DNA from 3 places in the Neorhizobium sp. BETTINA12A genome. Region 3 is predicted to be linked to each of the others. Evidence: riboswitches for the same ligand, from Rfam matches in the RefSeq annotation. Region 3 holds a riboswitch; each other region holds the start of a gene.
What was found. A riboswitch is a leader RNA that binds a small molecule or an ion and turns the genes downstream of it on or off. The one in region 3 is predicted to bind cobalamin.
Positions count from the first base shown of each region.

Region 1: it holds a riboswitch for cobalamin, as region 3 does, so the genes downstream of both, MOV61_RS27710 (CbtB-domain containing protein) here and bluB (5,6-dimethylbenzimidazole synthase) in region 3, are expected to answer to the same signal.
Region 2: it holds a riboswitch for cobalamin, as region 3 does, so the genes downstream of both, MOV61_RS06965 (aromatic ring-hydroxylating dioxygenase subunit alpha) here and bluB (5,6-dimethylbenzimidazole synthase) in region 3, are expected to answer to the same signal.

Region 1 is NZ_JALBGW010000227.1:129-5,425, reverse strand. Features, by position in the region: gene cobO (cob(I)yrinic acid a,c-diamide adenosyltransferase) at 1-283, opposite strand, end outside; gene MOV61_RS27715 (CbtA family protein) at 280-1,041, opposite strand; gene MOV61_RS27710 (CbtB-domain containing protein) at 1,055-1,231, opposite strand; cobalamin riboswitch at 1,268-1,497, opposite strand; cobalamin riboswitch at 1,557-1,796, shown strand; gene MOV61_RS27705 (DUF1636 domain-containing protein) at 1,904-2,314, shown strand; gene cobW (cobalamin biosynthesis protein CobW) at 2,311-3,348, shown strand; partial or broken gene MOV61_RS27695 (cobaltochelatase subunit CobN) at 3,366-5,297, shown strand, end outside.
Region 2 is NZ_JALBGW010000015.1:52,283-64,630, forward strand. Features, by position in the region: gene MOV61_RS06950 (transporter) at 1-356, shown strand, start outside; gene MOV61_RS06955 (BA14K family protein) at 425-874, opposite strand; gene MOV61_RS06960 (BA14K family protein) at 1,063-1,482, opposite strand; gene MOV61_RS06965 (aromatic ring-hydroxylating dioxygenase subunit alpha) at 1,591-2,835, opposite strand; cobalamin riboswitch at 2,938-3,168, opposite strand; gene MOV61_RS06970 (DUF6656 family protein) at 3,394-3,948, shown strand; gene MOV61_RS06975 (L-threonylcarbamoyladenylate synthase) at 3,982-4,959, shown strand; gene MOV61_RS06980 (FAD-binding oxidoreductase) at 4,987-6,432, shown strand; gene MOV61_RS06985 (winged helix-turn-helix domain-containing protein) at 6,429-6,809, shown strand; gene MOV61_RS06990 (DUF1217 domain-containing protein) at 6,823-9,414, opposite strand; gene MOV61_RS06995 (DUF6101 family protein) at 9,720-10,286, shown strand; gene ubiA (4-hydroxybenzoate octaprenyltransferase) at 10,368-11,318, opposite strand; gene MOV61_RS07005 (MipA/OmpV family protein) at 11,443-12,252, opposite strand.
Region 3 is NZ_JALBGW010000069.1:2,236-14,583, reverse strand. Features, by position in the region: gene MOV61_RS17205 (carbohydrate ABC transporter permease) at 1-215, opposite strand, end outside; gene MOV61_RS17200 (carbohydrate ABC transporter permease) at 202-1,071, opposite strand; gene MOV61_RS17195 (ABC transporter substrate-binding protein) at 1,253-2,512, shown strand; gene MOV61_RS17190 (NADP-dependent malic enzyme) at 2,691-4,997, shown strand; gene MOV61_RS17185 (hypothetical protein) at 5,142-5,843, shown strand; gene bluB (5,6-dimethylbenzimidazole synthase) at 5,844-6,530, opposite strand; cobalamin riboswitch at 6,624-6,813, opposite strand; gene MOV61_RS17175 (TolB family protein) at 6,841-7,677, opposite strand; gene MOV61_RS17170 (NAD+ synthase) at 7,687-9,360, opposite strand; gene MOV61_RS17165 (GFA family protein) at 9,421-9,831, opposite strand; gene MOV61_RS17160 (class II 3-deoxy-7-phosphoheptulonate synthase) at 9,990-11,363, opposite strand; gene MOV61_RS17155 (TadE/TadG family type IV pilus assembly protein) at 11,625-12,348, shown strand, end outside.

The DNA.
Region 1 (5,297 bases), on a different contig from region 3:
TCGTGTGCCAGGCGACGCGGTCGCCGAAGACGGCAAGCGCCGGCTGCTCCCCAGTCGACCAGGCGCCCTTGATGAACTGCACGACGCCGACCCGGCGGTTGTTGCCGAGCATGCGCAGCGCCAGGCCGAAGGCGGCTGTGGATTTGCCTTTTCCGGAGCCGGTATGGACGATGAGAAGACCCTTTTCCTGGGTCTTCTCTGCCACTTCCGCATCCTGAACCGCCTTGCGGTTCGCCATCTTGGCGCGGTGACGCTCGACGGACGCCTCATCGATCTCCTTCACCGGGAAGCGAGCTTCGCCGAAGATCCGGCAGAAGCTTCCTCGCCAGCGCGGAACTTTTCGCGGACGACACCGGCCAGCGCACCGAGCACCGCCCAGAACACCAGGTTGGTGGCATAGACGGCGTTGACGAAGCGGGCATAGAGATCCATCGGGACGGCCGTTTCATGGCTGGGCGGCAGCGGCGCGCCGACCAGATGCGGGGCGATCAGCAGCACGACCGCAAGCGCTGCAAATACGGCCGAGCGTGTGTAGGCGAGCAGGCCGAGACCGATTGCCGTGCAGACAGCCGTCGAGACCCACCAGATCTGGCGCGGACCGAGTTCCGCGGCCGGCATGCCGGGCAGTTCCGGCGGCAGGCCAAGGCCGGGCGCGAGAATGACGGTGAGAAAGCCGGCAATGCCGAACATCAGGCCACCGCGCCAGCCCTTGAAGCCGCCGAACGCTTCCGAGGCGGCGATGAGGACAAGGGCAAAACCGATAGCCGACAGCATGTCCGCGGCGAGTGTATAGATGAAACGCTCGAAGCCATCGGCGGGAGCCCAGGCTTCCTCGCCGTGGTGATGCTCGGCGGCGGATGACGCAGCACCTGCGGCAGGTGCTGCGTCATGGCTGTGGCCTGCCTCGGGCGCGGCATTTTCGAACACTTCCGCCCGCAGGATCAGCGGCACGGTGGAGAAACTCTGCATCACGGTCAGCAGTAGTCCGGACAAAAGCCCGGCGATCACCGCCGTGAAGACGATGTTGCGAAACAACGACATTGGGGAGAACTCCTCAGTGGCAGGGGAAGGCGAGCGAGTGGCGCGTGTCATGCGCGGCATTGTGGACGACTTCCAGATGCGAGAAGCCGACAAAGCCGACGATGAACAGGCCGAGCAGGGCCGTCATGCTGAGGGGAATGATCTTCGAAGCGGAAATGGTGACTGCAGCTGCAGCAGAATTCGTAACCATGGTCTCGTCCTTTCGCCCTCCACCCGAGGGCCGTTCACGTTCTTTGCCGCCTCTGGCAGGTCTCCTGGCTCGCGGATCGGACGCCTTCTCCCGCCTTCCCAGAAGTCCGTTGGCCGGATTTCCCAGTGGCATGACGGCCGGACGGCCGTTTTGGTCGAAGACTTTCCGCTTACAGTTGCGGGGGCAGCCGCGGGTTGGACGGCAGAATTCCGTCGCACCGCATTCCCTCTAAAACCCTTTCGGGCACCATAGGCTCGATCACTATAGACGAATTCGCCGTCACGGCAATCGCCTTTGCGACGCATTGACATGGGCCTGCGACCGGGCTTACTTGAAGAGAGATGGTCCCTTTCCGGCAACGGGGAGGGCTAAGAGAGAATGCGGTGCGATCCCTTTTCAGGATCAATGCCGCGGCTGCCCCCGCAACTGTAGGCGGCGAGCCATTGCCTAAAACGGCCATTTGGCCGTCAAGCCACTGGGAAATCCGGCCAACGGTATCCTGGGAAGGCAGGCAAATGGCGACGACCCGCGAGCCAGGAGACCTGCCGTCCGATTAATTTTGCTTCACCGGGCGGGGTGCTCCGGAGGAAGTTTCTCGATCACCGCAGAGGGATTTCGACCTTCTGCTCCGCGCCCCGATTTTTTCGACCCCGGCGGGAACGCGGCTGACCGATGAGTGACCACCGACCAGATGATCCGGCAACCGCCGGCCCGGCAGATGTGACGATTTTCGTCTGCACCAATTGCCGTGACGCGTCCGACGGCGAAATCCGGCCCGGCATCGCGCTGATCGCGGCGCTGCGCGAGGCAGCAAGCGGCAAGCCGCTCGCGGTCAAGCCGGTCACCTGCCTTGCCAATTGCGAAAAAAGCCCGAGCGCCGCCTTCAACCACAAGAGCGGCTGGTCCTATGTCTTCGGCCACCTGTCGCTCGACAATGTCGAGGACATCGTCACCGGCGCGATGATGCTGGCCGAGGACGAGCGCGGCTTCCTTCCCCTTCGCGGCCGCCCGACCTGCCTGCGCGGCAAGGGCATGACGGCCCGTATTCCACCCTTTCATCACCATGAGGACATGCCATCATGAGCGTTTCGTTCGACCGCGTTCCCTGCACCGTCGTTACCGGGTTTCTGGGAGCCGGCAAGACCACGCTGATCCGCAACCTGATCGAAAACCTGAAGGGTAAGCGGCTGGCGATCATCGTCAACGAATTCGGCGATGTCGGCATCGACGGAGACGTCCTGAAGGGCTGCGGCATCGAAAGCTGCCCGGAAGACAACATCATCGAGCTTGCCAACGGCTGCATCTGCTGCACCGTGGCGGACGATTTCGTGCCGGCGATCGACCGTATCCTGGCCATCGAACCCCGCGTCGATCACATCCTCATCGAGACCTCCGGCCTTGCGTTGCCGAAGCCCCTCGTCCAGGCGTTCCAGTGGCCTGACGTCAAGGCACGGGTGACGGTTGACGCCGTGATTGCCGTGGTCGACGGACTGGCACTCGCCGAAGGCCGCGTTGCCGACGATCACGAGGCGCTGGAAGCGCAGCGCGACGCGGACGGCTCGATCGACCATGACGACCCGGTCGAGGAAGTGTTCGAGGACCAGGTGGCTTGTGCCGACATGATCGTGCTTACCAAGAGCGATCTCCTGGATGCCGCTGGCCTCGCGACCGCCAGGGATCGCGTATCCGCCCATCTGCCACGTGCCGTGAAAATCGTCTCGGCCGCCAATGGCGCCATCGATCCGGCCGTACTGATTGGCCTCGGCCTCGCCGTCGAGGACGATATCGAAAACCGCAAGACCCATCACGACGACGAACTCGACCACGATCACGACGATTTCGACAGCTTCGTCGTCGATCTGGCCGCCGTGACCGATGCCGAACAGCTCGCCGCCCGCATTTCTGCGACTGCGGAGGCGGAAAACGTGCTGCGCATAAAAGGCTTCGTGGAAGTCGCGAACAAGCCGATGCGCCTGCAGGTTCAGGCGGTAGGATCGCGCGTGAACCATTATTTCGACCGTGCCTGGGCACCCGGCGAAGCGCGGACAAGCCGCCTTGTCGTGATCGGCGAAAAAGGCATCGACCGCGCCGCGATCGAAAGGATGCTGGCCGCGTAAGAAGGCCCGAGGGAAGGATGCACATACTCGCCACCACATCGTCGTCGCTTGACGACCTCATCGAACCGGTCGACCTCAATCAGTCGCCGGCCGACGTGGTGGTGCTGTCCTTTTCCGGCAGCGACCTGAACGGCCTTTCCGCCGTCTGGAATTCGGCTGGGTACGGCGGTTTGGATACCCCCCTCTGGCCTGCCGGCCATCTCCCCCTCAAGGGGGGAGATCAGCAAGACGCACCCGCCTCCATCAAGAACCAGCGCCGGAGTGAGGCGTGGCGTGGCCACGATTCGATCTCCCCCCTTGTGGGGGAGATGGCCGGCAGGCCAGAGGGGGGTGGCGACATGCATGAACATGGCAGCAAGCACGTGCCGGCCCCTTTCCCAAGCCTCCGCCTCACCAACCTCTCCGATCTCCGCCATCCCATGTCGGTCGATCTCTGGATCGAGAAGACGGCGGCCCATGCCAAGGTCATCCTCGTGCGCATTCTCGGCGGTTACGATCGCTGGGCTTATGGCGTGGAAGAACTTTCGCACATGGCGAAGCGGAAAAAGATCGCGCTGGCGCTGCTGCCCGGCGAATGCAGCATCCGCGACGAACGGCTGACCGCCGCCTCGACCGTTTCGGAAGACCGGATCGCCGGCATCCTGAGCTGCTTCCGCGAAGGCGGACCGGCCAACATGCGGCTTCTGGCGAGATTGCTGACGACGCTGGCCGAGGGCAAAACGGAACCGCTGCCGGAGGCAGCCCTAGTGCCGAAGGCTGGCTACTACGCGCCCGGAAAAGGCATCGTCGAGGCCAACGACCTGCTGGCCCGCTTTGCGCCGGATGCGCCGCGCTTGCCGATCCTGTTCTACCGCTCCATGCTGCTTGCGAATGACGCAGCGCCGATTGACGCGCTGTTCGAAGCGCTAAAGAAGCGCGGTTTTGCACCGGTGCCGATCTTCGTCGGCGGGCTGAAGGAGCCGGATGCACTGGCCTTCGTCGAACAGGCGGTCTCGGACCTGAAACCTGCGGCCATCCTTTCCACCACCGCCTTTGCCAGCGGCACCGACGGCAACGGCGAAACGATTTTCGACCGCACCGGCGTGCCGGTCTTCCAGATCGTCGTTGCCACGACCCGCCGCGATGGCTGGACGGAAAACCGGCGCGGCCTCAACCCCGCCGACCTCGCTATGCACGTCGTCCTGCCCGAGCTCGACGGACGTATTTTTGCCGGTGCGATCTCCTTCAAGGCCGGCGAAAGCTCCGCCAACCTCGTCAATCAGCCGGAACCGGACCGGGTCGAACAGGTCGTCGACCGTATCGCCGCCTTCCTGCGGATGAAGGCGGCACCGCGTGCCGAGCGAAAGATCGTTATCTTGATGCCGGACTATCCGAGCGCGCCCGGACGCACCGGTTATGCCGTCGGCCTGGACGTGCCACAGAGCGTGCTCGGGATGCTGCATGAATTATCGGTAGCCGGCTATGATGTTTCGGATATCCCTGAGACTCCGCGTGATCTCCTGGACAGCCTGAGTGCCAAATCCGCCGGCCACGCACGCTCCGCCTACGTTCCCCTGACCGTTGCAGAGGCTGCGTGGGGCGGGGCCGAAGCCGATGAAGATCTCAGGGACGGCACTTTCCGTTTCCGCGCCGCGAGCTTCGGCAACATCACCGTCGCGCTCGCGCCCGACCGCGGCCGCAACGCCGATCGCCGCGCCGACTATCACAGCCCGGACCTTCCCCCGCGCCACGCACTGATCGCCTTCGGGCAATGGATGCGCGAGGTGCTTGGCGCGCATGCGATCGTCCATCTCGGCGCGCACGGGACGCTCGAATGGCTGCCGGGCAAGACCGTGGCGCTGTCGAAGGATTGTTTTCCCGAAATCGTCACCGGCGGCCTGCCGGTCATCTACCCCTTCATCGTCTCTAATCCGGGCGAGGCAGCGGTCGCGAAACGACGGATCGCCGCC
Region 2 (12,348 bases), on a different contig from region 3:
GCGCGGCGGCGACCGACGATGACGAGATGCCGCCCGGTTTCGACGACGCCGCTTCGCGGCTGATCGGCAGGCTGGAGGCGGCCGATCACGACGTCTACGCGCTGCAGGAGCGCGCCCGGCTGCTGCATGAGGAAATCGACTCGAAACTCTCCTCCGAGACCAACAGGCACCTCTACATCCTGTCGCTGATGACCGCCTTCCTGCTGCCGCCGACCTTGGTCACCGGCTTTTTCGGCATGAACACTGCGTCGCTGCCCTTCGAGGGGAATGGCTCGGGGACGGCCTATGCCTTCGGCCTAATCGTTATTTCAGTGCTTGCCGCCTGGTGGCTGTTGAAACGCACCGGCATTCTTTGACCGCGGACAAACCGAAAACCCCGCCCGGCTTGATGTCGGACGGGTTGAACTTTGCCTATCGGCCGCTCTTAGAAATAGGGCGAATAGCAGGTCTGACGCGGGCCGTAGTTCGGTTGGAACGAGTTCGAATAGGCGTCGTAGGAGCGATAACGCTCGGCGCACCATTCGTAGTGGCGCGGATTGATGTCGTCCCCGCCGCCATAGACCGGCGCCGGCTCGACGTAACGTGGCTGGGAGGCAATGGCGCCGCCGATCAGGGCGCCGGCACCGAATGCCGCCAGCGGGAACCAGTAGCCGTTATGGCGGCGATAGCCCGGGCGGTAGTCGCGATAACCACGATACCCGCCATACCAGCCGCCGCCATGGCGACGATACTGCACGAGGGTCGCGTCGGTATTGGCGTTCGTTGCGATCCCGGCCGGAGCGGTCGGCACCGGCATCGCCTGAGCCGGCATCAGCGAGCCGGCGAGAACGGCAGCGGAGATGCCCGCAGCCGCAATCTTCTTGAAAAGCGTCATGTTAAGCCCCCATGTCCCTTGTCCATGTTCTATTTTGCCAGCCAGTTATTTCAATATGCAGCGGAATTCTATTTCGTTGCAACCCTTGGGAAGTTCATCCTGAACGCGTGATTAACGCGGGCCGCGACGATGCAAGCCCGGTCGCGGCATGTGTGCAACCGGGCTTGCCTCGGGATGGCCAATACTGCTTATCTGTAAGGCGAGATGCAGCGCGCCCGCACGCCGGCGCGCGGTGCATAGGTATCGTCCCAGGCCCGATAGCTGCGATAACGGCTTTCACACCAGGCGACGTGGCGGCTGCCATAACCCCGATCCGCCTGGATAGCGCCGCCGATAATGGCACCGGCACCGAAGGCGGCCAGCGGGAACCAGAAACCGTTGTGATAACGATAACCGGGGCGGCGGTCGCGGTAACCGCGATGGCCGCGATACCAACCGTATCGGTCACGCCGGAAGTCGCGACGGTACTGGACATTGGTGACATCGCTGGCGGCCGAAATGCCGGATGGCGGAGCCGGCATTTGGACAGCCTGCGCGGGTACAAGGCCAGCAAATGTCGTGACAACGGCGACTGCCGCTGCGGTCAGGCGTAGGCGAAAGGCGTTCATGCGGGGTGCTTCCTCATTCTGATTTTCAATCAGAAAACAACGCCACACGCGGGATTCCGTTCCTGGAGCCACGCCCCGCGCCGATCAACGCCGATCACGAATTGGCGATCAGGCGACGATCGAAAGTTGCGCCTGGTCGCCCTGCAGCCGGTTGACCATGAAGTTCGAGTACCATTCGACGAACTGCATGACGCCGCCTTCGTGGAGTGGCGAGTAAGGACCGGGCTCGTAGGCGGGCGAGCGGATGCCGAAGGCGTTTTCCTCGACGATCTGACGGTCCTGGTCGTTGGTCATGTTCCAGACATGGGTCAGTTCTTCGAGATTGTAGTCGACGCCCTCGACCGCATCCTTGTGGACTAGCCACTTGGTGGTAACCGCCGTTTCCTCCGGTCCGAGCGGGGTGACGCGGAACGAGATCGCGTGGTCGCCGAGAATGTGGTTCCAGCTGCTCGGATAGTGAAAGAGCAGCATGGTGCCGATCGAGTCGATCGTCACATCGTCGGAGAGTTTGCGCTGCACGGCGTTGCGGCCGCTCATCGTATAGCTCTCCGCATCCTCGATCAGCGGCATGCGCGCGACGCGGAACTGGCCGGTCTCGTCCATCCGGAACTCGCTCGGCAACCCGGCCGTCTCACAGCGCTGCCAATGGGCGGCGATGACCGGATCGTCCTTGGCGCCCTGGACACCGGTCGCGGTCGGCGATTCCGGATAGGTGCGGCAGAGCTCCGGATGGTTGGCGGCGCAGTGGTAACATTCGCGGTTGTTTTCCCAGACGAGCTTCCAGTTGCCCTTTTCGATGATCGTCGACTGATGCGCGACCTTGGCCTCCGAGAGGCGGTGCGGCGCCATATAGGGCTCGATCGCCGCGCGAACCGGCGCGAAATCCGGCGCCTCGTTGGCAAGGCAGATGAAGATAAAGCCTGCGACGCTCTCGCAATGGACCTTCTTCATGCTGAACTGGGTCTTGTCGAAGTCCTGGCCCATCTGGCGGCCGACCAGAAGCGAGCCGTCCAGCTCGTAGGTCCATTGATGGTAGGGACAAACGAGCCGCACCGCCGAACCATGTTCCTTGGTGCAGACGCGGCTGCCACGATGGCGGCAGGTATTGTGCAGCGCCCGGATCTGGTTGTCGCGGCCGCGCACGATAACGACCGGATAATCGCCGATCTGCAGGGTGAAATAGGCGCCGGCCTTGGGCAGCTCGCAATCATGCCCGACGAACAGCCAGTCGCGGTACCAGATCATTTCCAGATCGAGCTTGAAATAGGCGGGATCGGTATAGAAGGGCTGTTCGAGGCTGAACCCCTCGCGGCGGTTCTTGAGCTGCCGCAGGGCCTGATTGCGAATTTCCATATACTTACCTTCCTCGTCAATGTGGACAGCGGAAGGACATGGAAATGCCGGCCGGCCCCAGGCCCGCCCCAAACCCTGTCCCGAACGCCCGCCGCGTCCGGTCGTCATCTTTTGTCCCGAGGCTGGTTTCCGGGCTCAGGAGCTGTCCGTTGCGGGACGGGCTCGGCGCCTTCCCGGGCGGCCTTTTCGGCTCTTTCCCAGTGGCCTGTACCAAGCTTTGTTGCTCCACCACCGTTGCGGGGGCAGCGCCGGATCAAGGTTTCGAAGACCCCTGCCGGCTTCCCAATTCTCCGCCTTCCCTAGACAGGCGGCACCTCAAGATCGAGGCGGATATAACCATCGAGCGGGCGTGTCGCATAGGCGACATTGCGACATCGGCAACCGCGTTGGCGACAGCGGCGAAACGGCCCGGAATGCAACACTCCAGCCCCGCGAAAGCGAAACCTGTCATTAAGGGATAAGCCATAAAATCCCGGCTCGAATGGGAGCGATGCCACCGTGCAGGCCAAGGGGAAAATCCGTTACTATAAAGCTCCTCCACCAAAGCCTCCGGCGCCGGTGGCAGTGAAGACCGCTGCCCATTCCGAATTCCTTCGGACGGGGCGCATCGCCCGCTACAATCCGATCTGGCTGCCGGAAGAGCGCCGTTATCTCACCCATGACGAGGTCGCCGAGCGCACAGGCAAAAGGCTGGAGGCGGCCGGCGAGACGAGCCACAACCGGATCAACTCCTTCCATCGCTCGATCAAGTTTCCGAAGATCATCTTTCACCACACGCTCGATGAGCGGCCGCATCTCGGCTATTGCCATGTCACGGCGGCAAGAACGCAGCTTGCCCACGGCGTGCCGGTAAGCTGGTCCTTCTACATTGCCAACTTCGTTTCCGAGATGGGCGGGGAGGAAACGTTCTTCGAGCGTATCAGCACGGCCTATTCGCGCATGTATTTCGCCGTCGCGGTCGAACGAGAGGCCGGCCAGCCGCTGCAGATCAACCGATCGATCCGCAAGAATGGCCTTCTGTTCCGCACCAACGATCCGATGGAAGCGATCAAGAACGTGCTGATGCTCGGCACTTCCAACGAAATGCTCCGCGAGATCATCAAAAAGCTATGAAGACGCCGGGCTCCGCGTTATTGACGGGCGGATATGACGGCTCAAATCATCGACATCACCCGGGACCATGACGGCGCGCTCGCCCAAGCCTGCGCCGTGCTCGGCGGTGGCCTACCCGTGGCGATCCCCACCGAGACGGTCTACGGGCTTGCGGCCGATGCCACCAATCCCGCCGCCATCACCCGCATCTACGAGACCAAGGGCCGGCCGCGCTTCAATCCGCTGATCTGCCACATGTCGGATCTAGCCATGGCCGAGCGTTATGCCGACTTCGACCCGATTTCGCGAAAGCTTGGCCAAGCCTTCTGGCCGGGCCCCCTCACCCTGATCCTGGCCCTAAAGCCCGAAAGTGGCATCCACGCGCTGGCGACGGCCGGGCTCGATACGGTCGGCATCCGGCTTCCCAAGGGCTTCGCTTCCGATCTGATCCGCGCCTTCGGCAAGCCACTCGCGGCGCCGAGCGCCAACACGTCCGGCAAGGTGAGCCCAACCAGCGCCGCCCATGTGGCCGACGACCTGGGCGACAAGCTGGCTTTGATCATCGACGGCGGCGCGGCTCCGGTCGGTGTGGAATCGACCATCGTTCGTGTCGAGGATGGCGTGATCCGGCTGCTGCGGCCGGGTGGGGTGGCCGTGGAAGAGATCGAACGTGCAACCGGCCTTGCGGTGATCCGACCGGAAGGACCAGCGGCAATCATCGAAGCTCCCGGCATGCTCGCTTCCCATTACGCGCCAGGAGCGGCGGTCAGGCTCAATGCCGACCATGTCGAGACCGGCGAGGCATTGATCCGGCTCGGTTCTGCTCCCGTGAAAGGAATGGAACTCGCGACGGCGGTTTTTGATCTGAGCCCGTCGGGCGATCTTGCGCAGGCGGCGGCAAACCTGTTCGATTACCTGAAGCGGGCCGACGCCACCGGCGCCGCCAGCATCGCCGTCACGCCCATTCCCGACCATGGGCTCGGCGAAGCGATCAACGACCGGCTGGCGAGGGCCGCCGCCCCGCGAGAATGAGCCGGGGCAAAAGAGGAGGAGACGTTGATGGATATTTCCGGGCCGAAACCAGAACTTCTCGACCGCTTCGCCGCGATCGTCGGCGAAAATCACGTGCTGCGCGACGCGAACGATCTTGCGCCGCATCTGGTCGAGGGCCGCGGACTCTACCGGGGTTCCTCTCCGATGCTGCTGAAGCCGGGCTCGGTCGAGGAAGTGTCCGCGATCCTAAAGCTCGCGAGCGAGACAGGCACGCCGATCGTGCCGCAGACCGGCAATACCGGCCTTGTCGGAGGCCAGACGCCGCGCACCGGCGGCAGCGACCTGATCGTCTCGCTCGAACGCATGAACCGCATCCGTGACGTCGATCCGGTCGCCAACGTGCTGGTCGCCGACGGCGGCGCCATCCTTGCCGACGTGCAGAAGGCGGCGGAAGCCGTCGACCGGCTGTTTCCCCTGTCGCTCGGTTCGGAGGGCTCCTGCCGCATCGGCGGCAACCTCTCCACCAATGCCGGCGGTACTGCCGTGCTCGCCTATGGCAATACCCGCCAACTCTGCCTCGGGCTCGAAGTGGTGCTGCCAACCGGCGAGATCTGGAACGGCCTGCGCCGGCTCAAGAAGGACAATACCGGCTACGACCTGCGCGACCTGTTCATCGGCGCGGAGGGTACGCTGGGCATCATTACCGGCGCGGTGCTGAAACTCTTCCCGCAGCCGGTCGGGCATCAGGTCGCACTTGCCGGCCTCAACTCGCCGGCAGACGCGTTAAAACTCTTCGAGCGGGCCTCGAATCTCTGCGGCACGGCGCTGACCGGTTTCGAGCTGATGCCGCGCATCGGCATCGAATTCGTGGTTCGGCATATAGAGGGCGTGCGCGATCCGCTCTCCGAGCCGCATCCGTGGTACGCGCTGATCGACATCTCGACCTCGGATTCCGCCGAGACGGCCAGTTCCATGGTACAATCGCTGCTCGAACAGGGTTTCGAGGCAGGCCTCATCCGCGACGCCGTGATCGCCTCCTCCGTCGCGCAACAGAAGGCGCTCTGGCACATGCGCGAAAGCATGTCGGACGCGCAGAAACCCGAAGGCGGCTCGATCAAGCATGACGTGTCGGTGCCGGTCTCGAAAATCCCGACCTTCATGGCGGAAGCCGAGCAGGCGGTGCTGGCGGCAATGCCGGGTGCGCGGGTCTGCGCCTTCGGCCATCTCGGCGACGGCAATATCCATTACAACATCTCGCAGCCCATCAGTGCCGACATGGCGGGCGACAAGGCGGCCTTCATCGGCCGCTGGCGGGAGATCAACGCCATCGTCCACGGCATCGTGCTCGCCGCCGGTGGGTCGATCTCAGCCGAACACGGCATCGGCCAGCTGAAGCGCGACGAACTCGCCCATATCCGTTCGCCGATCGAGATGGACCTGATGCGGCGCATCAAGGAGGCGTTCGATCCCGCCGGCATCATGAACCCCGGCAAGGTGGTGACGATTCCATGAGCCGGTCTTCGAAGACCACGATCAGGATCGACCTCGACAACGGCGTGCGGCTCGGTCCGGGCAAGGCGCAGCTTCTGGAATTGATTGCCGAACACGGCTCGATCCGGGCGGCGGGCGCCTCGATCGGCATGTCCTACCGGCGGGCATGGCTGCTCGGCGACGAGATCAACCGGATGTTCAAGGAGCCGTCGATCTTTACCCGCCATGGCGGCAAAAGCGGCGGCGGTGCGGGTCTGACGGAATTCGGCCAGGAACTGCTGTCGCGCTATCGGCGGATGGAGAAAGCGAGCCGCGACGCGATGCGCGCCGACCTCGACTGGCTCGAATCGAATGCAGATCCGCGCTTCGAGACGACGGCAAAGACCACCGACGCCTGATAACCGCCCGCCCTCAGCCCATCCGGATCTGGGACAATGCCCATAAGGTGTCCGAGCTGATGCCGACCGAGCTGCCGTCGCTGCTTAGAATGCTCACCGCCGATGCCGTATTCTGGCTGTTCTCCAGGTCGTACATGATCGTGAAGCGCTGGACCAGTTTCTTGACCTTTTCCGGATCACTCAGATCTTCGAGGTTGAGCTTGTTCTTGACGATCTTGGCCTGCTGGTCGACGTCCATGTTGGCGATTTCCGCGGGCAGGCTGAAAGTGACGCGGAAGAACTCCTTCAGTGCCTCGTCGCCGAGGATCACATATGGGTCGGTGATGCTGTCCGACATGCGCTCGAAATAAAGCGCCAGGCGGACGCCCGGATTTTCCTCGCCCTGCTGGTTTTCGAGAAGTTGGCGGACGTAAAGGTCCTGGGTCGCGACGACTTCGCCGCCGTTCTGGGCCTCGCCCGCCGAGCTTCGGTCAATCTCGCCCTTGGAGTCGAAATTGAAGGTACCGACGATCTGCGCGAACCGCTTGTCCGTCTGGGTATTCACGAAGCTCTTGGGATCAGCGGGATCCGAGTTGAAGGCCTTCTTCAGGAAATCGTTGGTAACCTTCGAAGGGTCGATCCCCTTCGATATCAGCAGGATGTCGAGCGTCTTGCGATCGGCGAGCAGTTCGTCGCGACTGCCGATGCGCTGCATCGCGTCGGTATAATATTTGGCCTCCGTCTGGGCTTTCGCCCTGGCCGCTTTGAGTTCATCGCCTTCCATGAACCGGCTTTTGCGCAGGATATAATCCTTGGCGACGTTGGTGATTGCCGCATTGGACTGGAGCAGCACCTGACGGGTGACTGCCCCCTTGGGGTCGAAGTTGAAGAGCTTGGCAAGCGAGACGAAACGTTCGTCCTTCAGCTTGTAGATATAGCTGTTCGGGTCTGAAAGGTCGCTTTTCAAGGCACTCTTGATCGTCAGCTTCGAAACGGTGGCGGGGTCGAGGCCAACCGCTTGAAGAGCAAAATCGTAGGATTTGTCGGCATCCGCGCTGAGGAAGTCGTCAAGCGTCTTCACGGCCGAAAGGTCGAGCTTGTAGAACTTGATGGTCTTGTCGAGATCCGCTTCCTGCTTGTCGTCCCAGCGGCTCATATAGTCGCTGCGGGTCGTACTGGTCTGTAACTCGTCCTGGGCCTGGCCGGCGGCGACGGTACCGTCGGTCGCGAAATTGAAGGCCTTCGCCAGCTCCAAATATTCCGGATTGGTAAGGCTAAAGCGGTTCGCATAGCTGTCTGGGTCGGAGAGATCGCTCGTCAATATCTGTTCGATCGTGGACTTGACGACCGTCACCTTGTCGAGATCGAAGGCGACCTTGATATATTTGAGAAGCCGGGGATCATTGATGAAATCGCTGACGTTGGTAGCCGTCTTGAGCTTCTGCTCGAAGAGCTCCTGATTGAACATCGCCTCGGCATGCGTGATCCGGGTCTGCTTGTTGAAGAAGCCTCCGACAATCTCCAGCAATTTTTCCGGCGTGACCGCACCGCCTGCCGGCACAGAGCCGTCCGCGTTGAAGCTGAAATCCTCGGCGAGCGATTTCATCAATGCGAGATAAGGCGCATCGGACGCCCCAGCGCTGATGATGGTCGCGAGTTCGGCGCGCCGCGAGTCCGTCTGGGCGATCGGCACCAGCCTGCCATCCAGTTCGGTATAACGCGTCTGCGACGTCGTCAGGTTATCCTGGTCCGTCTGGATTGCCTGCACCGTATTGGTCAGCTCCGTCTGCATCGCGTCGATCAGCGGCTGGATCACCGCCGGATCACCGCCATTGTTCAGTTCGTCCTGCTTGGCGGCGATCTGGGTTTCGAGATCGGTTTTCTTCTGCTGGCCGAGCGCGATCGAATCCTGCAGCGTGGGAATGCCGGTGCTGAGGCTCAGCCGCTCGGCAAGCTCCGTGTCTTCGGTTTTCGCCGCATTGTACTGGTCGAGATTGTTGCCATAGGCGGTATTGTAAAAGCTGGTCGGATCGGCCGGGTCGCTGGTCAGCACGCCGCGGATGGCATTGTAGTTGTAATATTTGGTATCGATGCCATAGGCCGTGAACAAGTAGTCGCGGAGCCTCGGGTTGGCCAGCAGCTGATCGACATTGGTGATATTGCCGGTCCCGCCCAGCATGACCTTGAAATAGCGGGTATCTTCCTCGAGCGTATCGTTCTGGGCTGCGATCGTCTGGTCGTAGGTATCGAAGAGTTCGTCCATCTGGCCGTTGGACTGGGCGGCTGCCCCCTCTCCATTGGAAACGCCGAAATTGAAGGCTGCGGCGATATCCTTGTAACGGTCGTCGGTCAGGCGGTTTGCAAAGCTGTTGTCGTCGCTGAGATCGCTTTCCAGCACCTGCTTCATGAACGCCTTGGCGTAGATCATGTCGTCCAGACCATGGGCCTGCATCGCATAGGAATAGAGGCGATAGTTGCCGAGGAACTCATCGACGGTTTTCACCTTGCCGATATTGTCCTGATAGTACTTCGTGTCGTTGACGACCGTCGTCTGCCCGGCAATGTTTTTCAGGCTCTTCTGCATGTCGCGATTGACAAGATCAAAGGTGAGATAGGTCGATACCATGGAAGGGCCTCACGACTCGGAATTATGCTGCCGCAATCATCGCAGTCTAGCCTTGCCCGTGGCTTTTCGAAAGCGTTTCGATGTCCCGGTCGGAATGTCCCAGGCCTGCACAGCAATGCCGCGATTCACTTTCCGGAAACCCAAATCCGAGCCCTTTTGCTAACCATCCAGGCAGGCAAGGCTTCTTTAACCGCTATTTTTAAGCAGTCTCGAACATGGCCCGCCCTATGCTTTGGCTATCAGAGGACAAAAGTCCCGTAGAGAAACCGGCAACGGCTCTCAGGTAAAACAAGGGTAGCATATCGATGACCAACACTGTTCTGAAGCCCGTCTGGGCAGGGTCGACATTCAGGCTCGATCCGTCTCGTTTCCCGCAGCAGGTTACCTATGCGCTGCGCGAGACATCAGGAGATGTCTCCATCACCATCGACGAACGCGGCGCAGTGCTGCGTAAGATCCTCCCCGCAAGCGGCCTGCCGCTCTCCTTCGCCCTGCCCGCCCGCGCCTTCAAAGGGGTTGCGGCCCGCGCCATAGACCACGGCGACGGTGAAGTGACGGTCACGCTCGAACTGCATCACGACGATCCGGATCTCTGCATTCCGCTGCTCGTCGCCCACGACCTCTGCGACATCGCTGCCGACTGGCGGAGCTGGTCGGACGCCTATCGCATTCCGATGCTGATGGTGGAAGCCGACGGTATCGCCCGGCCGCTGGAAAACCATATCGGCGACGTGCGAACCAACGGCGTCAGGCAGCGCCGCCGCCATTCCTATTTCGCGGCCCGTCGTCCGCGCTTCCTGGTCCGCCGCACCACCGGCAGCCTGGGCGTGACGATGAAGATTGAAGGCAAGGAAATTATCGCGCGACGCTAGGGCTTTGCTTGTCCCTTTGTCCACCGCCTCTCGCGATAACATGGGAGGGAGCCCGATCCTTGAGCGGTCGGGCTTTTTCCGTTAGAGGGCAAGCGACAGGACGAGGCCGGCAAACAGGATCGCGCCGACGCGGGTGTTCGACTTGAAAAGCCTCAGGCACTGGTCGGCATTGTCGATATCGAGGATCAGCACCTGCCAGCCGAACATCAGGGCTGCGGCGAGAAGCCCGAGATAGGCGAGGAAACCGACGCCCGCCGCTGCGAACGCAAGCAGCAGGAAGATCAGCGTCAGGCCGTAGAGGCCGATCAGCCATGGCTTGGTATTGTCGCCGAAGAGACGTGCTGTCGAGCGCACTCCGATCAGCTCGTCATCCTCCTTGTCCTGATGGGCATAGATCGTGTCGTATCCGATCGTCCAGGCGATGGCGGCCAGGTAAAGCCAGAGGGCGGCGGCGGAGAGGCTGCCGAACACGCCGGCCCAACCCATCAGCGCGCCCCAGGAAAAGGCAAGGCCGAGGAAAAATTGCGGCCAGTCGGTAAACCGCTTGGCGAAGGGATAGATCGCCACCACCGCCAGGGACAGGATGCCGAGCAGGATGGTGAAAGCGTTGAACTGGATGAGGACGAGCAGGCCGATCAGCGCCTGCACGCCAATGAAGACCTTGGCCTCGAAACGCGACACCCGGCCGGAGGGCAGCGGCCGCGAGCGGGTGCGCGCCACTTCCATGTCGATATCGTGATCGACGAGGTCGTTATAGGTGCAGCCGGCACCGCGCATCGCGACCGCGCCCAAGAAGAACAGCACGAGGTGGAAAAGCAGGAGGCCGAGGGAAAACGCGCCTTCCCCCTTGGCGGCGTTCGCCGCCAAAGCCGCCGACCAGAAACACGGCCACATCAGAAGCTGCCAGCCGATCGGCCGGTCCCATCTCGCAAGCTGCGCATAGGGCCAGGCCGGCCGCGGCAGAACGCGATAGACCCAGTTGTCGGATGGAGCGTCGGCCACGCGGCCGCTGAAATCGTCGGCGTTCGTCATGGCCGGTTCTAGCGCCGGCCGAACGCCACGGTCAAGCCGGCGCTTTGTCGCTCTTCGGAGGCGGAAAGCCCACGCATTAGGGCGCGGACGCGTGCGCGCCTTCCGTCGTGAGCACGCTCACGACTTAGGGAAGCGAGAAGCCGAATTTGTAACTTGCCGAAACGCCGAACATCAGCTGATTTTTCGAACCGCGTTCGCGCACGAGACTGCTGTCGGCGACATCGCCGGTCAGCCGCTTGTATTCGGCAAACGAGGTGAGCTCGAGTTTCTCGGTCGCCTTCCAGGTCAGCGCCGCACCGACGCCGACCGAATGCAGGCCGCCGCCCGGATCGTAGGCGGAGAGACCCGATGCCGCCGACTGGCTCGGGGTCACCTTGTAATAGGCGTCGTTGTAGCCGTTGCTTGCCCAGGTCGCGCGCGGACCACCGGAAAGCCTGAGATCCGGCTGAAGATCGGTGAAAGCGTCGACCGAGACATCGGCGACGACGCCGTCATGGCTGCGGATGCCCTGGCGGACTTCGGCGCGGGCGCGGATCCAATCGGTCGGATAGATATCGATGAAGCCACCGACCTCGCCGCCGAGCTTCACCTTTTTCAGACCCTTGAGATCGTCGGACGTGTCATCATCGCGCGGCATGATCAGCTTCGCCGCCACGCCGGCGCGGATCGAACCCTGGTCGATCAGCGCGAAGGAGATGTTGTCATTGCGGGAAGAGAACCGCGCCTGTTTGGCGTTCTGGCGGCCGAGCGAGATGATCGGCGAGAACTGCAGGCTGCGGCCGTTGTCGCCCTCGAATTTCGGCGCCACGAAACCGGCGCCGCCGAGCGTCAGGTACCAGTCACCGGACCAGAAGCCTTCCTGAGCCTCGGCGCTCCCCGAGGAAACAATCGAAAAAATGGAAAGAAAAAAGGCAGCCCGGACAGGCAAGGACATGGCAACGGATCCTGAAAACGCAAAACAGAACAGAGATCCCACTGGGGATTTCTGTTCTATTATCGCATTTGCATTGCCAGCTTGTTAACCAAGCGA
Region 3 (12,348 bases):
GAATTCATGAAATAGGCGCCGAGCCCTGCCTCGGTGAACACCCGCAGATAATTGTCCGGATGCAGCGACCATTCGGCGACATTGGGATTGAGGAGGTCGGATGGTGCGAGCAGCGAGGCGCCGATGCCGATCAGGAAGGGGAAGACCACACCGAGGCCGAGCAGCGCCGCCCCCGCCCAGCCGAGGAAATGGAGGAGACGATCAGGAAAGGTCATAATTCACTTTGTCCCTGGCAAAGGCGAGCTTTGCGAGCGTGATGGCGACCAGCCCGAGGAACAGGAGCACGGCCAATGCCGATCCTGTCGAGATGTCGAACAGGGTAAAGCTCAAATAATAGAGGAAATTCATCAGAACGTCGGTGCCGTTGGCCGGCCCGCCGCGGGTGATGACGTTGACGAGCGTGAAGATCTGAAAACTGTCGATCACCGAGACCACGAGCAGGAACAGTGTGGTCGGCGCGACCAATGGAAAGGTGATGTCCCTGAAGCGGCGCCAGCGCCCTGCCCGGTCGATGCGCGCGGCTTCGTAATAGTCGTCAGGAATGGCATTGAGCCCGGCAATGAACAGCAGCGTATCGTAACCGAGCTGTTTCCAGATCGCCACGATGCCGACCGCGACCAGCGCCAGGTTGACGTCCTGCAGCCAAGGAACCTTGCCGATGCCGATGGCGCCGAGCGTCAGGTTGATGAACCCGATATCGGTGTTGAACATCCAGCTCCAGATCACCGAAATCGCCACGGAACTGGTGACATAGGGAAGGAAATAGACGCCCCGCAGCAGCCGTGCAAAAGCATGGCTTTCCCTCAGGAGATGGGCAAGCGCCAGCGCCAGGATCAGTCGCGGCGGCACGCTCACCAGCATCAGGAGAAAGGTCACCCAGAGGGAATGATGGAACTGGTCCGAGCCGAACAGCTCAAGATAGTTGTCGAAGCCCACATATCTGGAGCGGCCGTTGAGGATATTGGTCTGGTGGATGCTGAGCCAGGCGGAATAGACGATTGGCCAATAGATGAAGAGGCCGAGCAGCCCGACACAGGGCAGAAGATAGAGATAGGGCCTCAATATCCGCATCGCATTCCAACGTTTTCCCAAGGTCACGCTTTGACTTAGCGGGCCAGTGCGAAAGTCTCGTGACATTTTCCACTCCCCGCGTCATTCGCCTGTAACGTCCCCTTCCTACCCTTTCGCGATAGCGGTCTGGGCCGTCGAATCGGTATTTCAACCGCCGTTTCAACGAAAAGGAGAGAATGGGATGTTGAGGAAACTGCTTATCGCGGCCGCCGTCGCGGTGCTTGCGGGCCAGCCGGCGCTTGCCGCCCCCGTCGAAATCACCTTCTGGCATTCGCTCGCCAAAAAGGGCACGGACGCGGTCAACCAGATCGTCGACAAGTTCAACGCCTCGCAGAGCGAGTACAAGCTGAAGGCCGAATATACCGGAAATTACGACGACACGACCACCAAGCTGCAGGCCGCAATCCCGGCCGGCCAGGCGCCGGACCTCATGATGCTGGAAGTCACCCGCTACGGCCTGTTCGCCGATTCCGGCGTGCTCGAGCAGCTCGACCCCTACCTTCAGAAGGAAGGCGCCGAATTCCTTGACCAGTACCAGCCGTTCGCGCTCGAAGGCCCGAAATATCTCGGCAAATCCTATGTGCTGCCGTTCAACGTCTCGACGCCGGTCATGTACTACAACAAGGACGCCTTCCGCGCTGCAGGCCTCGACCCGAATGCACCGCCGAAGACGTGGGATGAATTGCGCCAGATGTCCGCCAAGCTCACGGTTCGCCAGGGCAATGACGTCAAGCAGTGGGGTGTCATCGGGCTCGGCCAGTTCGTGCGCTGGGCCTTCGTTGCACAGGCCGGCGGCGAATGGGTCAGCCCCAAGGACAATTCCGTTCTGATGGATAGCGCCGCCTCGATCGGCGCCTATACCTACATGGCCGACCTCATCCGCAAGGACAAGGTTTCGCCGGAAGCAGCGGCGATCAACGAAAGCCTCGGCAGCCAATATTTCACCAGCGGCCAGGCCGCGATCAATTTCGATTCGACCGGCGGTTTCGGCGCGCTCCGCGGTGCGGTGAAGTTCGATCTCGGCGTTGCCCCGCTGCCTTGCGGCGTCAAATGCGCTGCCCCGATCGGCGGTGCGACGATCGGCATCAACTCGGCCTCCGACGAAGCCCATCGCAAGGGCGCCTGGGCGTTCCTGAAATTCATCTCGCGCCCGGAAATCAATGCGATCACCTTCGTCGAGACCGGCTACCTGCCGATCATGAAGAAGACCGCCGACGTCGACATCGCCAAGAAAGCGATCGCTGAAGAGCCCGGTTATTCGGTTGCCATCAAGCAGCTCGACGTGGCCTTTGTCCGCTCGCGCCCGCCGGCAATGCCGGCGATCCGCGCCAAGGAACCATCGGTCTGGGAAGCGATCGTGCTCGGCAAGACGCCGGAAGCACAGGCTCTGAAGACCTTCGGCGCCGAAATGCGGATCATGCTGTCGAAAAGCGGCGGCTGATACGAAGAGCGTGACATAAGGGCCTTGACCCAGACGACGAAAAGCCCGGAGAGGCCAAGCGCCTCTCCGGGCTTTGTTTTATTCGGCGAGGCAAATATCTGGGATGGACCCCCGTTCGATTTGTTGTATTGAGGGACCCATTCCCGAGAAAGACGCCGAGGTCGCAATGACATCGAATATGCCCGTAACTTCCCCAGCCAATGCCGATCTCGACGAGCAGGCGCTGTTCTTCCACCGCTATCCGCGGCCCGGCAAGCTGGAGATCCAGGCGACCAAGCCGCTCGGCAACCAGCGCGACCTGGCGCTTGCCTATTCTCCGGGCGTTGCAGCCCCATGTCTGGCGATCCGCGACAACCCGGATTTGGCCGCGGACTATACCGCTCGCGCCAACCTCGTCGCCGTCGTCTCCAACGGTTCGGCCGTGCTTGGGCTCGGCAATATCGGCCCGCTGGCCTCCAAGCCGGTCATGGAAGGCAAGGCCGTCCTCTTCAAGAAATTCGCCGGCATCGACGTTTTCGACATCGAGATCGACGCGCCCGGCATCGAGGCGATGGTCTCGACGGTTTCGGCGCTGGAACCGACCTTCGGCGGCATCAACCTCGAAGACATCAAGTCTCCGGAATGTTTCGAAGTCGAACGCCGGCTGCGCGAAAAGATGAACATCCCGGTCTTCCACGACGACCAGCACGGCACGGCGATCATCGTCGCCGCCGCGGTCCTGAACGGGCTTGAGCTCGCCGGCAAGAACATCGCCGACGTGAAAATCGTCACCTCGGGCGCGGGTGCTGCGGCACTCGCCTGCCTGCACCTCCTCGTTTCGCTCGGCGCGAAGAAGGAGAATATCTGGGTCCACGACATTGAAGGCCTCGTCTATGACGGCCGCAATACGCTGATGGACGAGTGGAAGGAAATCTACACCCAGAAGTCGGACAAGCGTGTGCTTGCCGACAGCATCGGTGGCGCCGACGTGTTTCTCGGCCTGTCCGCAGCCGGTGTGCTGAAGCCCGAACTCCTGGCACAGATGGCGGAAAAGCCGCTGATCATGGCGCTTGCCAATCCGACGCCGGAAATCATGCCGGAGCTTGCCCGCGCCGCCCGTCCCGACGCGATGATCTGCACCGGCCGTTCGGACTTCCCGAACCAGGTCAACAACGTCCTGTGCTTCCCCTATATCTTCCGCGGCGCGCTCGATTGCGGCGCCCGGACGATCAACGAGGAAATGAAGATGGCGGCGGTCAAGGCCATCGCAGCACTTGCCCGCGAGGAAGTCTCCGACGTCGCGGCGCGCGCCTATTCCGGCGAGTCGCCGATTTTTGGCGCAGACTATCTGATCCCCTCGCCCTTCGATCCGCGCCTCATCCTGCGCATTGCGCCTGCGGTCGCAAAGGCAGCTGCCGAGACCGGCGTCGCATCGCGGCCTATCCATGATTTCGAGGCCTATCTCGACCAGCTGAACCGCTTCGTCTGGCGCTCCGGTTTCGTCATGAAGCCGATCTTCAGCGCCGCCAAGGTTTCCGAAAAGAACCGGGTGATCTTCTCCGAAGGCGAGGACGAACGGGTGCTGCGCGCAGCCCAGGTTCTGCTCGAGGAAAAGACCGCAACCCCGATCCTGATTGGCCGTCCTTCGGTCATCGAGGCGCGACTGGCGCGGTTCGGCATCCGTATCCGGCCGAATGTCGATTTCGCAGTGGTCAACCCGGAAGACGATCCGCGCTACCGGGACTATGTCGACGAATATTTCGCACTGGTCGGCCGCGAAGGCATCAATCCGGAAGCGGCGCGCACCATCGTGCGCACCAACAATACGGTAATCGGTGCGCTGGCGGTCAAGCGCGGCGATGCGGACGCGCTGATCTGCGGCGTCGAGGGCCGTTACGACAAGCATCTCGGCGACGTGAACCAGATCATCGGCAAGCGGCCGGGCGTCTGCGCCTTCTCGGGCCTCAGCCTGGTCATCTCCCAGCGCGGAGCGATGTTCTTCACCGACACGTTCGTCAACTACAACCCATCCGCGCAGGAGATCGCCGAGATCACCATTCTGGCGGCAGAGGAAATCCGCCGGTTCGGTATCGCTCCGAAGGCGGCGCTGATCTGCCACTCGAATTTCGGCTCGCGCGATTCGGAAAGCGCCCAGAAGATGCGGGCTGCCCTGAAGCTGGTGCGCCAGCGGGCGCCGGAACTGGAAGTGGACGGCGAAATGCAGGGTGGTTCGGCATTGTCGGAAACGCTGCGCAAGCGGGCCATGCCGGACAGTTCGCTAACCGGCGAAGCCAACCTGCTGGTTTTCCCGAACCTCGATGCGGCCAACATCTCGCTCGGTCTGGTCCGCAACCTCACGGATGCCTTGCATGTCGGCCCGATTCTTCTCGGGGCGGCCCAGCCGGCGCATATCCTGTCGTCCTCGGTCACGTCGCGCGGCGTGGTGAACATGGCGGCACTCGCCGTCGTGGAAGCATCGCAACCTAATCTGCAATTTCAATCCTGAGTTGTATAACTCTCTCGATGCGATGATTTGAGCCCCGTCCGGGGCTCAGCCGGCCCCTGGATAGATTTCACCGTGCGGTGATCGCGGCCTTATGAGATTATCAACCGGCACGTTCCATGATGGCATCTTCTACTAAAGGAGAGGATGCCGGAATTGCCGATACCGCTTCGCGGCCTGCTGACCATACCGCTCTTGTTTTTGCCTGCCGCAGCGCTGGCGGGAGACCCCGCCGTTTGCGCAGCGCTTTACCGGAAACTTGGAAACAGCCCGGAAATCATCGGCAACACGTCCGCGGCGCGCAGCTTTGCCCAGCAGCTCGGCGAATATAATGCCGACATCCGCGAACTGCGGGTCGACATGCGCCGCGCCGGCTGCGGCAACGGCAGCGTCGTGGTTCTCGGCGGCCCCAATGCCGAGGTCTGCGGCCAGATGCGGGATGCGCTGGGAAGAATGGAGCAGAGCCGCGATACGCTGATGGCGGAACGCAACGGTTCGCGGCAGATGATCCTGCCCTCGGAAGAGCGGAATGCCATTCTCGCCGCCATTCGCGAACAACGCTGCATCCCCTCTTTCGAGCCGTTGCCGCCTGTAGTCGACGATAAGCGAAAGGTGCCGGGCATCGAGCTTCCCAGGCAAGAGGAGCCTTATTCCGGAATTACCAATCTGCGCACCCACCCACCGCAAAAGCCGCAGGCGACCGCAGTCCCGCCGCCAGTGCTCACGCCACCGCCGGAGCGGCCATACGACCCAAGCAAAAAGGTGCGCACCGTGGGGCCGACCTTCCTGCCCGAAGCGGGTATCGATCTCACCAATCCGAAATCGGCAGGACCACAGCCGCAGCAATAATCAGCGGCTGTCCCATCGGTCCTGAAAGATCAGCGCGTCCAGGCCCAAGCGCTGGCGCCAGCCCTTGAGCGCCAGTTCGGGCTCGCCATAGAGCCGGTCGACATAACCGAGGCAGAGCCAGGCGACGATCTCGATGCGGTCGGGAATGCCGAGCAGCGCACGCACGTCCTCGTCGCGGAAAATGCTGACCCAGCCGACACCGACGCCCTCGGCCCTTGCCGCGAGCCAGAGGTTCTGCACGGCGCAGACGGTCGAATAGGCATCCATGCGCGGATTGTGGGTCCGGCCGAGCACGACCGGACCGGCGCGGTCCGGATCGCAGGTAACGCAGATCGACAGCGGCGCCTTGACGATGCCTTCGAGCTTGAGGCTGCGGTAAAGGTCGCGGCTTTCCTCGGCAAACATCTCCACGGCCTCGTCATTGGCTCGCGAGAAGGCGGCACGAGCCGCCTCGCGTACCGCCGGATCGCGGATGAGGATGAAATTCCAAGGCTGCATGAAGCCGACCGAGGGTGCCGAATGCGCGGCGCCGAGCAGCCGCATCACCAGGTCGTCCGGCAGCGGATCGGGCAGGAACTGGTCGCGCACGTCGCGGCGTGTCTCGATCGCCCGGTAGACGGCGGCGCGTTCGACCTTGGAAAACTCGCCGGCAGGCAGCAAGGCATGGGCGAAAGGATCAGTCTGCATCGTCAAGTCCCCAACAATGCCGTCGCTCCCTCGCCTTCCCGGCTTGAAGCCTTTGGGCAAAAAGAGGTCCGAAACCGTTCCGCCGTCCGCGCGGGCTGGTCTATCTCGTCAGGCCGGTCTTCTGACTTGGCTTCATCCGCCTGCACCGCCGCCTTCCCGGTTTCCCAGTGGCTTTCATATATTGCGGCCGAGCGTCCACCTCACAGCGTTGGGCACGTTCCGGTTCCACCCCGGATTCCCGATTCTCCGGCTTGTCGCCGGCACCTGACAGGATCGTTTATGCCCTCACGCTATCTTCGGCGCAAGGCGTTCATGCGACAGGGAAATAGCGCACATAGGCAAACTCATCGCCATCAGGCGACCAGTTCGGCGAATTCATCGTGCCTTGCCCGCCGAAGAGCTCGAACACCGTTTCGACATTGCCGCCGTCCATGTCCATCAGCCTGACGCGGACGTCGAGATCGCGCGGGTGGTCGAAGACATCGGCGTCGTAGGAGATGAAGACGATCTTGTCACCCTTCGGTGATGGATGTGGAAACCAGTCACCGTAACCGCCGTCGGTGATCCGCTCCGCGACGCCGCCGGCGGCCGGAACGCGCCAGATTTGCATCAGCCCGGTGCGGCTGGAATTAAAATAGATCCATTTTCCATCCGGCGAATAATCCGGCCCGTCATTGCGGCCCTCGCCGAGCGTCAGCCGCGTCTCTGCGCCACCTTCGATGCCGATCGTATAGATGTCGAACTCGTCGCCGCGGATGCCGCAATAGGCGAAGTTTTTTCCGTCCGGCGACCAGCCATGCCAATAGGACGGCAGGTTCCGGGTTACCAGCCGCGGCACGCCGCCACCGGCGGGAAGGACATAGATCGCCGACTTGCCTAACTCTACCTTGTCGGAAATGGCGATCAGTAAACCGTCCGGCGAAATGCCGTGGTCGTTGTTGCATTGGCGGGCAAAGCCGGTATCGACCGGTTCAGGCCCGTCATCACCCTCCGGTGACAGACGATAGATCAGGCCCTCGCTGTTGAGCATCAGGTAGCGCCCGTCCGGCGACCAGTTGGGCGCCTCGAACAGGGCTTCCGTCTGCCAGACCACCCGCATCGCCCTCGTCCGGATATTGAAGATCTCGACGGAGCTGCGCGGGGCCATGATCCTCTCCTATCGATCGCGGAAACGGTTGGTGATCGGATAACGCCGGTCGCGGCCAAAATTCTTCTTGGTGATCTTGACGCCCGGCGCCGATTGGCGCCGCTTGTATTCGGCGAGATAGAGCAGGTGTTCGATCCGGTGAACAGTCGCGATGTCGTGGCCGCGGGCGACGATCTCCTCGGTGCCCATTTCCAGTTCGACGAGGCATTCGAGAATGTCGTCGAGCACCGGATAGGGCGGCAGCGAATCCTGGTCGGTCTGGTTGGGTCTGAGTTCCGCGGACGGCGCCTTGGAGATGATGTTCTTCGGGATCACCTCGCCGCTTGGGCCAAGAGCCGTCGGCGGCAGGTGTTCGTTGCGCCAGGCGGCCAGCGCGTAGACCTGCATCTTGTAGAGGTCCTTGATCGGATTGAAGCCGCCGTTCATGTCGCCGTAGAGCGTCGCGTAGCCGACCGACATTTCCGACTTGTTGCCGGTCGTCACCACCATCGAACCGAACTTGTTGGAGATCGCCATCAGGATCGTGCCGCGGGCGCGGCTCTGGAGGTTCTCTTCGGTAATCCCCTCGTCGGTTCCTTCGAACAGCTCGGCCAGCGCCGACGAAAAACCGTCCACCGGCTCGGCGATCTGCACGATATCGTAACGGCAGCCGAGCGCCCTGGCGCAATCGGCTGCATCCTTCAACGAGTCCTCCGACGTATAGCGATAGGGCAACATCACCGTGCGCACCCTCTCCTCGCCAAGCGCATCGACAGCGATTGCCGCGCAGATGGCACTGTCGATGCCGCCGGACAGGCCGAGAACGACCGACTTGAAGCCGTTCTTGTTGACGTAGTCGCGGAAGCCCAGAAGGCAGGCACGGTAATCCGCCTCCTCCTTTTCCGGAATGCGGGCCATCGGTCCGCGGGCGCAATGCCAGGTCTCGCCAATCCGTCTCCATTCGGTGACGGCGACGGCCGCCTCGAACTGGCTCATCTGGAAGGCGAGCGACTTGTCGGTGTTGAAGGCGAAGCTTGCGCCGTCGAAGACCAGTTCGTCCTGACCGCCGAGCTGGGCCGCGTAGATCATCGGCAGGCCGGTCTCGATCACCTGCTTCAGAACGACCTGATGGCGAATATCCACCTTGCCGCGAAAATAGGGCGAACCGTTCGGTACGAGCAGGATTTCCGCCCCGCTTTCCGAGAGCGTCTCGCAGATGCCGAGATCGCCCCAGATATCCTCGCAGATCGGAATGCCGAGCCGCACGCCGCGGAAATTGACGGGGCCCGGCATGTCACCGGCGATGAAGACGCGCTTCTCGTCGAATTCGCCGTAATTCGGCAGGTCAATCTTGTCGCGCACGGCGATCACCTTGCCGCCGTCGAGCACGGCGATCGAATTGTGCCGGCCTTCCTTTCCCTGACGTGGGAAGCCGATGATGACGCCGGGGCCGCCGTCTGCCGTATCGGCGGCAAGCTCCTCCACCGCCTTCAGGCAGGCGTTGAGGAAAGCCGGTTTCAGGACGAGGTCCTCCGGCGGATAACCGGACAGGAAGAGCTCGGTGAAGAGGATGAGATCCGCCTCCTCGCGGGCGGCATCTCTTCGGGCTTCTCGGGCCAGCGCCAGATTGCCGGCAATATCGCCGACTGTCGGGTTGAGCTGGGCAACGGCGATACGAAATGTCTGGCTGATATCCTGGGTCATGGTACCGATTTAATGTCCGCAGCAGACGGCGGCAACGTTGTTCCGAGAGTTTTTTATGGTTCAGGCAGATGCGGGACGATCGCCCGGATAATGAGGCACGCCGTCCTCCGGCAGTTCGTAGAAATCTCCCTTGTCGGCACAATAGATATGCTCGCCCATGACAAGTCCACTCGGCTGATCGAAAGCGCCCGCCAGGATCGAAATGCTTGCCGCGCCCTCCGCCTGCCAGAACAGCGCAGAGCCGCATTGCGAGCAGAAGCCGCGCCGCGCTTCATCGCTGGCGCGATACCAGCTCAGCGCCTCCTCGCCTTGGAGCGTCATGTTTTCGGCACGAACGCTGGTCGCCGCATAATAAAGCCCGGTCTGGCGGCGGCATTGCGAGCAATGGCAGGCCGTGACTGTCCGCAGCGGACCTACCGTCTCAAACCGGATCGCACCGCACAGGCAACGACCGCTGTTCTTCTGCTGCATGCACCATCCTCGACGAAGCGACGGCCCAGTGTCGCGGGCGTGGGCCGCGAGGTCAAATCTATTCCGCTGATGATGATCATCAACGGAAGCTATATCAAGATACGGAAAGGCCGGCGTCGCCGGCCTTCTTCGATTTTTCAACGATCATGCGCGGCGGTTCAGCCGTTGACGACCATCCGCTTTTCGTCGCGGCCGCTCTTCATCCGCTCGGCGAGCAGGAAGGCCAGTTCCAGTGCCTGGTCAGCGTTGAGGCGCGGGTCGCAATGGGTGTGGTAACGGTCCTGCAGGTCGCTCGCCGTCACCGCGCGCGCGCCGCCGGTGCATTCGGTGACGTCCTTGCCGGTCATCTCGATATGGATGCCGCCTGGATGGGTGCCTTCCGCACGATGGATCTGGAAGAAGCTTTCGACTTCCGACAGGATCCGGTCGAAGGGCCGGGTCTTGTAGCTGTTGAGCGTGATCGTGTTGCCGTGCATCGGATCGCAGGACCAGACGACTTTCTTTCCTTCCCGCTCGACGGCGCGGATCAACTTCGGCAGCGAGTCAGCGACCTTGTCGTAACCGAAACGGCAGATCAGCGTCAGACGACCGGCTTCGTTCGTCGGGTTGAGCGCGTCGATCAGTTCGATCAGGTTGTCGGCCTGCAGCGACGGGCCGCATTTGAGGCCGATCGGGTTCTTGATGCCGCGGAAATATTCGACATGCGCGTGGTCGAGCTGGCGGGTACGGTCACCGATCCACAGCATGTGGCCGGACGTCGCGTACCAGTCGCCCGAGGTGGAGTCGACGCGGGTGAAAGCCTCTTCGTAGCCGAGCAGCAGCGCTTCATGGCTGGTGAAGAAATCCGTCTCGCGCAGGCTCGGCTGGTTTTCCGCAGTGATGCCGATCGCCTTCATGAAATCCATGGTTTCGCTGATGCGGTCGGCGAGCTTGCGGTAACGTTCGCCCTGAGGACTATCCTTGACGAAACCGAGCATCCACTTGTGGACGTTTTCGAGATTGGCATAACCGCCCATCGCGAAGGCGCGCAGCAAGTTGAGCGTCGCGGCCGACTGGCGGTAGGCCATCATCTGGCGTTCCGGATCGGGAATGCGCGACTCCGGCGAGAATTCGATGCCGTTGATGATATCGCCGCGGTAGGACGGCAGTTCGACGCCGCCTTGCATTTCGACATTGGACGAACGCGGCTTGGCGAACTGACCGGCGATGCGGCCGACCTTGACGACCGGAAGCTGAGCGCCATAGGTCAGCACGACCGCCATCTGCAGGAACGAACGGAAGAAATCGCGGATATTGTCGGCACCGTGTTCGACGAAGCTTTCGGCGCAGTCGCCGCCCTGAAGCAGGAATGCATTGCCTTCCGCGACACTGGCGAGCTGCTTCTTCAGGCGGCGGGCCTCACCGGCAAATACGAGCGGCGGAAAGGTGGCGAGCTGGGCTTCCGTCGCTGCCAGCGCGGCCTTGTCCGGGAATTCCGGGACCTGCTGGATCGGTTTCTGCCGCCAACTGCTCGGGGTCCAATTCTGTGCCATCTCGCTCACCTGTTTCAGCCTCGGCCATCCTCCGCCGGGCAAGTCTTTAAAATCGAGGCGGCTTATAAACCTTAACAGCCCCGTTGCATAGCCGTTTTGCCTGCTTTCACCGCCACTCGTCCGCGCCATATTCGGAGCAGCCGGTCGGATCGCATGCAGTATGAAATCAAGACATACGCGGGTTTTTAATATCGTTCTTAGCTACAACTTCACGAATTTGCGCAACGCTCCCGCCGAAAATTTCTTGCTGGGGAGCAGGCGATGCATCCGATGACACGTCTATGGAAAGATCGCCGCGGCAATTTCGGCGTCATGACCGCGTTGCTGCTGGTTCCGCTGATCGGAACTGCCGGTATGGCGCTTGATTTCGGCCACGCACTTACCATCAAGCAACAGCTCATCGGGGCAGCCGATGCGGCCGCTGTCGGCGCGGTCGCCGAAAAATCGAAAGCCGTCGCCCAGGCTATGCAGTTGCAGGGCGACGGAAGCGTGGCGCTCGATCCGGCCGAGGCCCGAAGCATCTTCCTCGGCCAGATGTCCGGTGAGCTTTCCACCCTGCCCGTCAGCGTCGATATCGCCCTGGTGAAGACTAACGGTATCCTGACCTCGCGCGTATCATTCAGCGCCACCTTGCCGACCACCTTCATGACAATCCTCGGCAAGGATGACATCACCGTTGCCGGCCAGGCCACCGCGCAATACCAGACGCCGTCGTTCATCGACTTCTACATGCTGCTCGACAACACGCCTTCGATGGGTGTCGGGGCGACGCCGGCAGACGTGACCAAGATGCAGTACGCCACGCGCCTGGGATCTGATGGCAAGGGCAAGGATGCGAACTGCGCCTTTGCCTGCCACATCGTCTCGGAGGACGGCGTCGAGGACCCAAACAGCTATTACAACGTCGCCAAGAACAACAACGTCACGACCCGCATCGACGTGGTAGCAGCCGCAACCAAGGCGCTGATGGCGAAAGCCACCGATA